DNA from 2 places in the Bradyrhizobium sp. T-12 genome. Region 1 is predicted to be linked to the other one. Evidence: predicted binding sites of a transcription regulator. Region 1 holds the regulator's gene; the other holds the start of a gene.
The links. The regulator HrcA, encoded in region 1, represses chaperone genes, less so after heat shock. The targets are predictions, from matches to a motif close to GTTAGCACTCNCNNNNNGNGAGTGCTAAC.
Positions count from the first base shown of each region.

Region 2: the regulator HrcA is predicted to act here: its motif matches at 4,072-4,100, upstream of AC0WRY_RS34230 (co-chaperone GroES).

Region 1 is NZ_CM177756.1:162,494-169,641, reverse strand. It holds gene rph (ribonuclease PH) at 1-372, opposite strand, end outside; gene hrcA (heat-inducible transcriptional repressor HrcA) at 578-1,666, shown strand; gene grpE (nucleotide exchange factor GrpE) at 1,762-2,379, shown strand; gene pncA (bifunctional nicotinamidase/pyrazinamidase) at 2,500-3,222, opposite strand; gene AC0WRY_RS00775 (hypothetical protein) at 3,398-4,339, opposite strand; gene dnaK (molecular chaperone DnaK) at 4,735-6,636, shown strand; gene dnaJ (molecular chaperone DnaJ) at 6,882-7,148, shown strand, end outside.
Region 2 is NZ_JBZFQJ010000002.1:3,459-10,606, reverse strand. It holds partial or broken gene AC0WRY_RS34245 (DegT/DnrJ/EryC1/StrS family aminotransferase) at 1,357-1,536, shown strand; gene AC0WRY_RS34240 (aminotransferase class I/II-fold pyridoxal phosphate-dependent enzyme) at 1,608-1,829, shown strand; partial or broken gene AC0WRY_RS34235 (IS3 family transposase) at 2,237-2,892, shown strand; gene AC0WRY_RS34230 (co-chaperone GroES) at 4,142-4,456, shown strand; gene groL (chaperonin GroEL) at 4,503-6,143, shown strand; gene repC (plasmid replication protein RepC) at 6,951-7,148, opposite strand, start outside.

The DNA of each region.
Region 1 (7,148 bases):
GCCGCCGTCGGCCTGCAGCACGTCGCAATCGACCGTGATCTGGCGCTCGCCGAGTGCTTCGAGGTCGACGATGGTGCGGAGCGAGCGGCCGATCAGGCGCTGGATCTCGACGGTACGGCCGCTCTGCTTGCCGGCGGCGGCCTCGCGGCGGGTGCGTTCGGAGGTTGCGCGCGGCAGCATGCCGTATTCGGCGGTGACCCAGCCGCGGCCCTGGCCCTTCAGCCACGGCGGCAGTCGGTCTTCCAGCGTGGCGGTGACGAGCACATGGGTGTCGCCGAACTTCACCAGGCACGAGCCTTCCGCATATTTGACCACGCCGCGCTCCAGCGTCACGGGGCGCAATTCATCGGGCGCACGGCGGCTTGGCCGCATGGGAAATCCTCCAAAATTCACGGGATAAGGCTGTTGGCGGTGCTTGTAGGTGGGGTGAGGGTGGGCGGCAAGGGCTTATTCATCCCCCGATTTCTCCCTCGATTCCTCTCTCGATTCCTGCCCTGATTCCGGGTCCGCAAACGCCACGCTTGTCAGACGCCTCGGGGATAGACAAATTATGAGTATCTGAGAGGAGTTACAGTCTGTGGCCCATCACGATCCGATCCATCTGATCGCGCCGCGCGCAGGCCTTGCCCAGCTCAACGAGCGTTCCCGCGACATTTTTCGTCAAATTGTAGAAAGTTATCTCGCGACCGGTGAGCCCGTGGGCTCGCGCAATATCTCGCGCCTGATCGCGATGCCGCTGTCGCCGGCCTCGGTCCGCAACGTCATGGCCGACCTGGAACAGCTCGGCCTGATCTATGCGCCGCACACCTCCGCCGGCCGGCTGCCGACGGAACTCGGCCTGCGTTTCTTCGTCGACGCCCTGATGCAGGTCGGCGACCTCAACGAGGCCGAGCGGCAGTCGATCCAGAGCCAGCTCACATCCGTCGGTCAGGCCCACTCGGTCGAGGCCGCGCTGGACCAGGCGCTGACGCGGCTGTCCGGCTTGACCCGGGCCGCCGCGGTGGTGCTGACGCCAAAATCCAATGCGCGGCTGAAGCACATTGAATTCGTCCGTCTGGAACCGGAGAAAGCGCTGGTCATCCTCGTCGGTGAGGACGGCCAGGTCGAGAACCGGGTGCTGACGCTGCCGCCCGGAGTTCCCTCCTCGGCGATCACCGAAGCCGGCAATTTCCTCAATGCGCGAATCCGCGGCCGGACCCTGGCGGAAGCGCGGCTCGAGCTCGAGACGGCGTTGGGCGAGGCCCGCGCCGAGCTCGATCAGCTGGCACAGAAGGTGATTTCCGCCGGGATCGCCAGCTGGTCCGGCGGCGAGAACGAGGACCGCCAGCTCATCGTGCGCGGCCACGCCAATCTGCTGGAGGATTTGCACGCGCTGGAGGATCTGGAGCGGGTCCGCCTGCTGTTCGACGACCTCGAGACCAAGCGCGGCGTGATCGATCTGCTCGGCCGGGCCGAGACGGCCGAGGGCGTGCGTATCTTCATCGGCAGCGAGAACAAGCTGTTTTCGCTGTCGGGGTCTTCCACCATCATCTCGCCCTATCGGGATGCCGCCGGCCACATCGTCGGTGTCCTGGGCGTGATCGGGCCGACGCGGCTGAATTATGCCCGCGTGATCCCGACTGTGGACTACGCCGCTCGCATCGTCAGCCGCCTATTGGGGGGCTGATCGGGTTCGATCCGATCACGGCCGCTTGATTTTCGCGGCTCAAAGCACGATATCCGGACCAACAATCCCTGGAAACGAGTTCGAGATAAGAGCCGATGACCGATCGAGACCGGCAACCCGAAGACGCGGCCGCGCCGACTGGCGAGCCCGTGGTGTCGAAGCCCTACATCATGCCCGACGATCCCGAGCCAGGCTCGGTCGAGAGCCTGCAGAAGGAAGTCGCCGAGGCGCGCGATCGCACGCTGCGGACGCTGGCCGAGATGGAGAATTTGCGCAAGCGCACCACCAAGGAAGTCGCCGACGCCCGCCTCTACGGCATTACCGGCTTTGCCCGCGACGTGCTCGACATCGCCGACAATCTCCAGCGCGCGCTCGATGCCGTTCCACCCGAGGCTCGCGCCGCGGCGGATCCCGGCCTGATCTCGCTGATCGAGGGCGTCGAGCTCACCGAGCGGTCGCTGCTCAACGCGCTGGAAAAGCACGGCGTGAAGAAGCTCGATCCGCAGGGCCAGAAGTTCGACCCGAATTTCCACCAGGCGATGTACGAAGTGCCCGATCCGTCGGTGCCCTCTGGCACCGTGGTCCAGATCATGCAGGCCGGCTACACCATCGGCGATCGCGTGCTGCGTCCGGCCTTGGTCGGCGTCGCCAAGGGCGGTGCGAAGCCCGCGCCCGCCGCGAACAACAACGAATCGAGCGGCGCGCCGAACTGAGTTGGGTTGTCATTCCGGGGCGATGCGCAGCATCGAACTCCAGTGCGCACTGCGCACCGGAGGATCTCGAGATTCCGGGTTCGGCACTTCGAGCCGCCCCGGAATGACGACGCGAAACGCCTAGGCCCCCACCGCGATATCCGCAGACTGAATCCGCTTCACGCCGGCCTTGGCCATGTCGGCCCAGGCCTTTACGAGCGAGCCCTGCGTGTCGATGCCGCGGCAGGCGTCTTCCACCACATAGACTTCGAAGCCCGCCTTGCGCGCGTCGAGCGCCGTCCAGGCCACGCAGAAATCCGTCGCCAGGCCAGCGACGAAGACGCGCTTGATCTTGCGCCCCTTCAAATATCCGGCGAGGCCGGTCGAGGTCTTGCCGTCGGCTTCGAGGAAGGCCGAATAGCTGTCGACGTCCTTGTGAAAGCCCTTGCGGATGATGAGCTCGGCGTGCGGGATCGCGAGATCCTTGGACAGCGCCGCGCCGTCGGTGCCCTGCACGCAATGATCAGGCCACAGCACCTGCTTGCCGTAGGGAAGGTCGACGGTCTCGAACGGCTTCTTGCCGGAATGGACTGAGGCAAACGAGACGTGGCCCGGCGTGTGCCAGTCCTGCGTCATCACCACGTTCGCAAACGCCTTCGAGATCTTGTTGATGACAGGCACCACCTGCTCGCCCTCCTTCACGGCGAGGCTTCCGCCCGGCAGGAAGCAGTTCTGTACGTCGATCACGAGCAGCGCCGAGGTCTCGTCCGGCTTGATCGATGCCGCTGCAAGCAGTGCGGTCGGCGCGAGAGTCGCCAGCGCCGTCGTTCCAAGCATTGCCAAGACTTGTCGTCGATCCAGCATTGTTCGCCTCCCCTCAGGATGATCCAACGGAGCGAAGCCTAGTTCTGCGCGGCAGCGAACAGAAGCCCGAAAATGCAGCCGGTGTTGGTGAGGGGTTGGGCGTGCAGCCCCAACCTCGCTGTCGACCCTGCGAATGCGGGGGATGACAGCAAGTGTTTTGCGCGGCCGTCGCGCTTCAGCCCTTCGGCTGGATCCCGTCGCGCACGGCGCGGAAGCGGGTGAAAGCTGCTTGCCACTGGTCGCGCGGAGCGCTGGCGATGATGCGCAGCGAAGCGCCGCCGCTCGAGAAGCGGATCCACTGCACCACGGTCACCGGCGTCTTGTCCTTGCCGCTGACGCCGTCGATCCGGGTCTCGAAGCCCTGCTGGCCGTTGATGCGGATCGGCTCCGACATCGTGACACGGGATTCGCGCACGCCGGGGATCTGGAGCGCGGCCTCCTGGGCGAAGCGGGCGCGGTCGTCGGCGGCTTGCGGGGTGGCGCCGATCACGCCGAGGATCATGAACGGCTTCGATTCATAGCCCGTGCTCTCGTCGCCGTCGGCCAGGATGATGCTGCTGCCCGGCGCCAGCGTGCGGATGTCCTTGAAGTCGGCGAGATCGGTGATCTTGAACGGCATCAGTGCGATCTGCTCTTCCGCCGAGACTTGCTTGCGCGTGGTTGCGCTCGCGAACATCTGGCGCACCGCCTCGTCGGTGTAGATCTTGGTCGCGTTCTCGGGGACCTGCACCGCGACATAGCCGGAGAAGCCGGCGCCCGGCACGATCATCGAATAGCGCTTCACCGGGGTGTCGCCGGCCTTGCCGCTTTCGGTGGTGAAATAGGCCAGACCCGCGGGGGTCTCGACCTTGTCCTGCTTGACGCCGTTCGTTCCGGCCGGATTGGCATTGAAGGCGCTCACGACCTCGCCGTAGGCAGCCGGCGGCAGCTCGGTGATCAGCACCTTGACGCTGCCATCCTCACTCTCGAAGCCCGGAAAGGTTTTTGCGGTGTTGAGGCCGACCAGCGGCACCATGCCGAGGCGCAGGCCGGGTGGAAACACGGCGTCGGCGGCGAGGGCCGGAAGCGCGGAGGCGGCGAGAAGGGCGAGCGCGGCGAGGGGGCGGATCAGCTTCATGGGCACTCTGATTGGTTCACATTGAGGCCGTTCGATGGTCGGCCACCGGGCCGCTTTGTCGCGCGGAGCAGCTGTGGCGGCTGCCCGGCCGGCCCGCCTTTTACCGGGTTTGGGCCCGAGGCAACAGGGCGGGCGGGGCTCGCGGTAGCGGGGGCTTGCTGATGCCTGAACCTGTTAATGATTCCTCACCCGCAAGGGCGGTGGAGCCCGGATATGATCTTCCAAAACCCAATGTTTTCACGGCTCAAACTTGCGTTCGGTCCTTGCGGGCCCCTCCCCCCCTCCTATATGAGCCTCAACCATCGCAATATCGCGAATGTTTGATCTTAGGGGGTTTCGGTTCGGGTGCCTTCTGGGCCCAGCCAACCTGCCGCAAAAAGAAGGATATCAGGACCATGGGAAAGGTCATTGGGATCGACCTCGGCACCACGAATTCGTGCGTCGCCGTGATGGATGGCAAGAACGCCAAAGTCATCGAGAATTCCGAAGGCATGCGGACGACGCCTTCGATCGTCGCCGTCACGGATGACGGTGAGCGCCTCGTCGGCCAGCCGGCCAAGCGCCAGGCCGTCACCAATCCCGAGCGCACCTTCTTCGCAGTGAAGCGCCTCATCGGCCGCCGCTACGACGACCCGATGGTCGAGAAGGACAAGAAGCTCGTCCCCTACAAGATCGTGAAGGCGTCCAACGGCGATGCCTGGGTCGAGGCCGACGGCCAGACCTACTCGCCCTCGCAGGTCTCGGCGTTCATCCTGCAGAAGATGAAGGAGACCGCGGAAGCCCATCTCGGCCAGAAGGTCGATCAGGCCGTCATCACCGTTCCCGCCTACTTCAACGACGCCCAGCGTCAGGCGACCAAGGACGCCGGCAAGATCGCGGGCCTCGAAGTGCTGCGCATCATCAACGAGCCGACTGCGGCCGCGCTCGCCTACGGTCTCGACAAGACCAAGACCGGCACGATCGCGGTGTACGATCTCGGCGGCGGCACGTTCGATATCTCGATCCTCGAGATCGGCGACGGCGTGTTCGAGGTGAAGTCGACCAACGGCGACACCTTCCTCGGCGGCGAAGACTTCGACATGCGCCTGGTCGGCTATCTCGCCGACGAATTCCAGAAGGAGCAGGGCATCAACCTGCGCAACGACAAGCTCGCGTTGCAGCGCCTGAAGGAAGCCGCTGAAAAGGCCAAGATCGAGCTGTCCTCGACGACGCAGACCGAGATCAACCTGCCGTTCATCACCGCAGACCAGACCGGTCCGAAGCATCTGACGATGAAGCTCACCCGCGCCAAGTTCGAGGCGCTGGTCGACGACCTCGTCCAGAAGACCGTCGAGCCCTGCCGCAAGGCGCTGAAGGATGCCGGCGTCACCGCCGGTGAGATCGGCGAAGTCGTTCTGGTCGGCGGCATGTCGCGCATGCCGAAGGTCCAGGAAGTCGTCAAGCAGCTGTTCGGCAAGGAGCCGCACAAGGGCGTCAACCCGGACGAAGTCGTGGCGATCGGCGCTGCGATCCAGGCCGGCGTGCTTCAGGGCGACGTCAAGGACGTGCTGCTGCTGGACGTGACCCCGCTGTCGCTGGGCATCGAGACGCTGGGTGGCGTGTTCACCCGCATCATCGACCGCAACACCACGATCCCGACCAAGAAGAGCCAGGTGTTCTCGACCGCCGAAGACAACCAGAACGCGGTCACCATCCGCGTCTTCCAGGGCGAGCGTGAAATGGCGGCCGACAACAAGATGCTCGGTCAGTTCGACCTGATGGGCATTCCGCCGGCTCCGCGCGGCATGCCGCAGATCGAGGTGACCTTCGACATCGACGCCAACGGCATCGTCAACGTGTCGGCCAAGGACAAGGCCACCGGCAAGGAGCAGCAGATCCGCATCCAGGCCTCCGGCGGCCTGTCGGAAGCCGACATCGAGAAGATGGTCAAGGACGCCGAGGCCAATGCCGAGGCGGACAAGAAGCGCCGCGAGGCCGTCACCGCCAAGAACGAGGCGGATGGTCTGGTGCATTCGACCGAGAAGGCTTTGGCCGAGCACGGCTCGAAGGTCGGCGAGACCGAGCGCCGCGCGATCGAGGACGCCGTCGGCGACCTCAAGGAAGCGCTGAAGGGCGACGATGCCGAGGCGATCAAGGCCAAGACCCAGACGCTGGCCCAGGCTTCGATGAAGCTCGGCGAGGCCATGTACAAGCAGCAGGCCGAGGCCGATGCCAAGAAGGACGCGGCCAAGGACGACGTCGTCGACGCGGAATTCACCGAGGTCGACGACGACAAGAACAACAAGAAGTCCGCTTAAGCCCCAAGAGGGTGATGATGCGGACGGCTTGGACCCCACACGCACCAAAGGCCTCCTCCCTCGCGGGGGAGGCCACGGTGTCGGGCTCAGCGGGACCGATACCCGCAACGATCGATCAATTCCCAGCTGTTATGCTGAACGCCGCCGTGCCGGCTTCCGTCGCGAGGCGGAAGGGCGCTTATGTCGTCGCGCAGCGGCATCGTTTCGCTCCGACTTGATTCGCGATTGGATAGACCGAGCTCATCATGTCCACGTCCACCAAGCGCTGCTACTACGAGACTCTCGAAGTCGAACGTGATGCCGACGAAGGCAAGCTGAAATCGTCGTTTCGCAAGCTGGCGATGAAGTTCCACCCCGACCGTAATCCCGGGGACGACACCAGCGAAGTCAAGTTCAAGGAAATCAACGAGGCCTACGAGGTTCTGAAAGACAAGGACAAGCGCGCCGCCTATGACCGCTACGGTCATGCCGCTTTCGAGCAGGGCGGTGGCGGCGCCGGGTTCGGTGCGGGC
Region 2 (7,148 bases), on a different replicon from region 1:
TTGTCGATAGTCCCGCTTAAAGTATCTGATGATCGGCCAGGCAACGGATGTCGCCGCAGCAGCTCCGTTAATGAAAGGGTCGATCGTTTCTCCTGTCGGATCGTGGCTCGATTTCCGGGTTTCCGCACGAAACAAACCGCGGCAACCCTCTCGCCAATAGACCACGACCATTTAAGACGATGAACCAGGTGCAATTCTGGGCGCTACCCCGAGGTCGACAATCGTTGCGGCCCTGCACGATATCATCGAGTCCGGAGCTACAAGGCCCGCACAGAAAAGCTTCTTGCTTGTCTGTTCGAAAGTTGCAGCTCGCAGCCATGCATGCGACGATCTCAGGCGTTACGCCATCGACAGCACCGAAGATCTTTGAATTGCAGAGCGCATTCCACTGAAGCCAATGCCTTACAGGTTGTGCGATCAACTACCACACTTATCAATTGATATGGTGGCGTCGGTGCATCAAATATTTGACCGACGTGCGCCCGACTGCTCACACGTCACTTGCAAGGAATTCCGCATGCGACCCGAATCACAGTCTGTTCTTGCCAATGCACGTGATCAATGCGCTGTACAATCGACCGCAGAAATGCAGCACGGTCAGTGCGTCCTCTCCTTTAGCGTGGAAGGGCGTGATCGGCTCGCTGACACGATCATCCGGCGCGCAGGTTCCACATTCCACCGATGTGCCACGCCGATTGGCCACGACGGAGTCGCTCGCGCGCTGTTGGTGAACACCGCCTCAGTAGCGGTTTCGAGCACATTGGTTTGGCGTTGCGGTTTCCGATACTCCGGCGGGAGGACGTTCTGCTGCCCTTTTCAATCGAAAGGACGCATTGCCTGGATTGAGGAGGGAGCGCCTATCTCGAGTGGCTATGAGGCTTCATCTGCTGCGGAGTTCGCCGTAATCGAAGCGCGACCTATGACTGAGCAGATCGCGAAATGCGGCCGAGTGGTTCGATCGTGAAAGACCACAATCAGCTCAGGAGGAGCGCCTGCTGGCGCAACCACTGTCTTTGCTTTTAGGTTCGGGCACTGCCGCCGCTCGTGACGCAGCTAAGTTAGCTGCCGATGGCGCCGTCCGATCATCGATCTGGCGGCGGGTGAAGTGATCATCGATCCACCATCATCGGCCCGCGAGGGGGCAATTGCCGCCATCAAGGCCAAGATAAACCGCTATACGGATGCCATCGGCCTGACGCCGCTTCGCAGCGCCGTTGCCGAAAAGCTGTCATCGGAAACCGGCATCGGCTGGCATTTGAACGATATCGTTATAACTGCTGACCTGCCACTGAATGTTCATCCAGCGGCAGTTAGAGTCTCGAAGCGGATGCAAAACAAGGGCTGCTCAATGTTGCGTTGGCTCTGCTGGATCCGGGTGACGAGGCCATCGCCATTCGTCCCTGCCGGCCGACATTCCCGTCCCAGGTTCTTCTCGCTGGCGCAAAACCCGTGTTCGTTGATGCCCGCCCGCCCCGATATAATTCCGATATTGACGCAATCCGCGCCGCTGGTACACCGCGCACGAAATCCATTATCGTCAACTCGCCCAACAATCCTACTGGTGCAGTCTATGATCGAAGTACCCTTCGAGCTATCGGAGGCCTCGCATCAACTACCAGTTATGGATCTTTTCCGACGAATGCTATTCCAGCTTCGTATTCACTCGTGAGCGCCATGAATCGATTGTCATGGCGCAGCCCGGCGTACGTTCACGGACGATCCTGGTCAACGCTTTCTCCAAGGAACTGGCGATCACTCGCTGGCGACTGGGCTATTTAGCAGCCCCCCGGAGATCGTTTCTGCGGCCAGGAAGTTGCAGGGACATATGACCTCGAACGCCAATGTGATCGCGCAGCACGCGATCATGCACCACCTCAAAATCCATGACGGCTGCTCTGAGCGGCTGATGCATCGGCGCCTTTCTGACGCTCGTGAGATAGGACTTCTGCACCTCCTCCGAATAAGTGGACACCTGTAGTAGCTCAGAGAGCCCGGAGGTATCGAATGCCAGAACGTCAACTTCGATGGTTCACAGAGGACTACAAACGCTAGGCCGTTGAACTGGCGGTATCGAGTGGTCGATCGATCGGATCGGTCGCCAAGGAGCTCGGTCTGCGCGGTGCTGCGCCGCTGGATAGACAAATTCCGGCAGGAGCCGGCATCGGCGGCGTGGCGGCCCACCACGCAGGCGACGCCGATGCCGAGATCCGGCAGGTCCATCGCGAGAGCAGCCAGCGGCAGTTCTCGAGTCCACGCCGCCCTGCGGACGCGGGGACGTGGGCCAGCCGTGGCCGGATCGAACGGCTGATGCGACGGCATGGCATTCGGGCGATCATGGCGCCGCCATGTCGCGTCCGCACCACCGACAGTCGCCACAATCTGCCGATCGCACCAAACCTGATCGCGCGCGACTTCACCGCCGCGGCCCCAAACCGGGTCTGGCTGGCCGATATCACCTACGTCCCACGGCGGAGGACTGGCTGTACCTGGCAGCCGTCATGGACCTCTTCAGCCGCAAGATCGTCGGTTGGGCGATGCCGGATCACATGCGGGTCGAACTCGTCTCCTCCGCACTGACGATGGCGCTTCGCCAGCAGCGGCCGGACGCCGGATTGGTCCATCATTCCGATCGCGGAGTGCAGTACGCTTCACACGAGTATCGCGCGGCCCTTACCGCCGCGGGCCTGACGCATCGACTGCTACGACAATGCCCCGATGGAGAGGTTCTTCCACACCCTCAAGACCGAGCTCGTTCATCATCGTCAGTACCAGACCCGTGCCGAAGCCCGGCGCGACATCTTCGCCTTCATCGCGGGCTTCTCCAATCGAACCAGGCTCTATTCCGCCATCGGATATATCCCTCCGATCGAGATGGAGCTAAAAGCCGCTTAAACCCGTCCGCTTTCTCGGGGGAAGATCAGAGCGCAAAAAGAGGTCAGTCTGACGCACTATCGAGATTGAAGACCGCGTTGAGCGGGGCGACTAACGGCGAAAATCGAAGCATTGTTGCTGATGGATGTTAGGCTCCGAACCACATCTTTCGTCTTGTCTGCAATGTTCTTTGTCCGTCACTTGCGCTCGCTGTCGTGACAATCGGCATTTCTTCTCTCCGCACAGCCGGGACACCCGAGGACCCAACAGCATACAACCTATCGCCACGGCCGATTCAACCCTCATGCGAGCCATCCTGGTGTGAGATAGTTGCAGTAGCTACGCTATCGCCTTGTTTGCTACCTTCAAACTCGCGTCACCAATCCTCTCAAGGTGATGCGGGGGCGGACTCGGCGTATCCCCCGATCCAGTCGTGTGCCGCCCCCACTCTTCGCGAGCGGTCTGAAGAAGATGCGGTGAAACCGGGGGCGTTGCATCTCGTTGCCTCCCCGGAAGCCCATCTCGTCGCAATATAAGACGCGAGAAGCATGCGTATACGATCATCAGCATCACCGCGGAAGAAGGGCGGACGAAGCGCGATTGAACTTTGCGTGAGCGCTGATCTCGTCTTGATTCAGTTCTCCCGCGCGGGCGTTTCGTTCAGCTCCTTGAAGAGGTCGCCGCCGGCCCCTGGCCGCTTTCATCCAGCTCCGGTCAACTGCCAAGGTTAGCGATGGAGCGAGATGAAAAAAGGCGCTATTTTTCAAGATCGGCTTGCCTAGAACGAGACGGCATCCCGAACCTGTTCACACTCCTTGGCTGTTGCGGATGTCGCGGCTAACTCGATGAGAATTCCGTCCACTGAAGCAAGCCCGGCGAACTCCTGTTACGTCGCGCGTTCATCAGCGCTAGGGTTCGTTTCGGCCGGAGCCGTATCCGAGCAGTCAATGAGACCAAGAATGGCTTTAGCAACTACTAAGACTCTCGAGCGCACCAATGTCTGAGCGTTCTTCCAGGCCAAGAGCATCCGCCGCGAAATCGTGCAGACCTCGGCCGAGCAGGGCAACCTCACACTGCGCTAATAGCGGCCGGGCCAGTTAGCTACGATAAATGATTCTGGCAGAGACGACTTCTGAGTGTGATTTTTTGCTGGAAGCTCTTGCTCCTGTAGAAGCCCCGTCCTATTTCAGCTGCGTCTGCGCTAGCACTCGTAGGCATCGATTGCTCACAAGGTTGAAGTCTCAACTCGTGCAAATATTAGGAGGACTGCATGAAATTCCGTCCGCTTCACGACCGCGTCGTGGTCAAGCGCATCGACGCAGAAGAGAAGACCGCTGGCGGCATCATCATTCCCGACACTGCCAAGGAAAAGCCCTCCCAGGGCGAAGTCGTCGCCGTCGGCCCCGGTGGCCGCGACGAAGCTGGCAAGCTGATCCCGATCGACCTGAAGGTCGGCGACCGCGTGCTGTTCGGCAAGTGGTCCGGCACCGAGGTCAAGATCGACGGCCAGGACCTGCTGATCATGAAGGAGAGCGACGTGATGGGCGTTCTCGAGGTCGCCGAGTCCAAGAAGAAGGCGGCTTAAGAGCCTCCCTCCTCCCTCCAGTCAAACACCTTAAGGAAAATTCCAGATGGCAGCCAAAGAAGTCAAATTCTCGGTTGAAGCGCGCGACAAGATGCTGCGCGGCGTCGACGTCCTCGCCAACGCGGTGAAGGTCACGCTCGGTCCGAAGGGCCGCAACGTCGTGCTCGACAAGTCGTTCGGCGCTCCCCGCATCACCAAGGACGGCGTCACCGTCGCCAAGGAGATCGAGCTCGACGACAAGTTCGAGAACATGGGCGCCCAGATGGTGCGCGAAGTCGCCTCGAAGTCCGCTGACGCGGCCGGCGACGGCACCACCACCGCCACCGTGCTGGCCCAGGCGATCGTGAAGGAAGGCGCCAAGTCGGTCGCCGCCGGCATGAACCCGATGGACCTCAAGCGCGGTATCGACCTCGCGGTCGAGGCTGTGGTTGCAGACCTCCAGAAGAACTCCAAGAAGGTCACCTCGAACGACGAGATCGCCCAGGTCGGCACCATCTCGGCCAACGGCGACCAGGAGATCGGCAAGTTCCTCTCCGACGCCATGAAGAAGGTCGGCAACGAGGGTGTCATCACCGTCGAGGAAGCCAAGTCGCTCGAGACCGAGCTCGACGTCGTCGAGGGCATGCAGTTCGACCGCGGCTACATCTCGCCCTACTTCGTCACCAACGCCGACAAGATGCGCGTTGAGATGGACGACGCCTACATCCTCATCAACGAGAAGAAGCTCTCCTCGCTGAACGAGCTGCTGCCGCTGCTCGAGGCCGTGGTGCAGACCGGCAAGCCGCTGGTCATCGTCGCCGAGGACGTCGAAGGCGAGGCCTTGGCCACGCTTGTTGTGAACCGTCTGCGCGGCGGCCTGAAGGTCGCGGCCGTCAAGGCTCCGGGCTTCGGCGATCGCCGCAAGGCCATGCTGCAGGACATCGCGATCCTGATCGGCGGCCAGGCGATCTCGGAAGATCTCGGCATCAAGCTCGAGAACGTCACGCTCAACATGCTCGGTCGCGCCAAGAAGGTGATGATCGACAAGGAGAACACCACGATCGTCAATGGCGCCGGCAAGAAGGCCGACATCGAGGCGCGCGTGGCCCAGATCAAGGCGCAGATCGAGGAGACCACCTCGGACTACGACCGTGAGAAGCTCCAGGAGCGTCTTGCCAAGCTCGCAGGCGGCGTCGCGGTGATCCGCGTCGGCGGCGCGACCGAGGTCGAGGTGAAGGAGCGCAAGGATCGCGTTGATGACGCGATGCATGCGACCCGCGCGGCTGTCGAGGAAGGCATCGTCCCGGGCGGCGGCGTCGCCCTGCTCCGTGCCTCCGAGCAGCTCAAGGGCCTGCGCACCAAGAACGACGACCAGAAGACCGGCGTCGAGATCGTGCGCAAGGCGCTGTCGGCTCCCGCTCGCCAGATCGCGATCAACGCCGGTGAAGACGGCTCGGTGATCATCGGCAAGATCCTGGAGAAGGACCAGTACGCCTACGGCTTCGACAGCCAGACCGGCGAATACGGCAACCTGGTCTCCAAAGGCATCATCGACCCGACCAAGGTGGTCCGCACCGCGATCCAGAACGCAGCCTCCGTTGCAGCGCTCCTGATCACCACCGAAGCCATGGTCGCCGAGCTGCCGAAGAAGGCCGCTGCCGGCCCCGCGATGCCCCCCGCCGGCGGCATGGGCGGCATGGACTTCTAACGACGAGTCGTCCCGGACGCGGTGCAGCGCGCAAGCGGTGTACCGCCGATCCGGGATCTCGCTGAGCAAAATCCAACAGCACAAACCCTGGCAGCAATGCCGGGGTTACCCTTTTTTAGGCGTGGACCGTCTAAACGGCCGGCACGATTGGTTCCGTTGCGCATTGCCTTCGTGCCTTGGCTGATCGTCAGATCAGGTTTTTGTTTACCCACACGGCAGGTCGCAGATGAGAAACGTTAGCCTTATAATTCTCGGACCTGAGCATTTCGTTTAGACTCGCGGACGCATGGTCGCGCGGCTTATAGAGCTATGCTCGAGCGCGGCGCAGCATTATCGAGGCATATCACTCGGCCAAAACTCGTGGGCGCTGGCGGCGACGAGATGCCCGACGACACGGGCTGATACCGCAACAGGTGTTTACCTGGCGCCGGCAACAAAAGCGGACGTTCCGCAGTTCGTACCGGCGGTGGTCGACGCCATGGCGCCAGCCGTGGCTGCGCGCCATGACGTAAAGACAGCGATGCAAGGCCAAGACAGATTCGAAGGGCTTAATTGGCGGCGGATAATTGCTGCGCTGCGGCGAACGAATCAGGCGCCTTGAGGTCGTTGCAAAACGACGGCGCATACGATCTAATCTGTGGGTGTCACCGCTCATTAGCCCGTACGCAATGTTGGCCTGACGTTTCTTGAGGTGCTGTCGCCTTCGCGCCCAGTCCGTTAGCCAAGACCTCTTCAAATTGAACCTCAACATCAAACCTGCGACGGCCCGAGCCGCTGGGCCCAAGAGACACTTACCTAGACTAGCCGTTAGGCCCTTCGTTTTTCGTGCAGTCGTGAGTTGATCTGCGCCATTAGGATTGGCCCGAGCGAGAATTCGCCGGCCTCGGCTTTTCGCGTCAGCCCCCGCAGATATCCGCCGGCTGAACGGATGACCTCCCCTCGCTGCAGGATGCAGCCGACCACAATTGCAGCCTGAGTCTCCCCCATGACGCTCTGCGCCTCCTC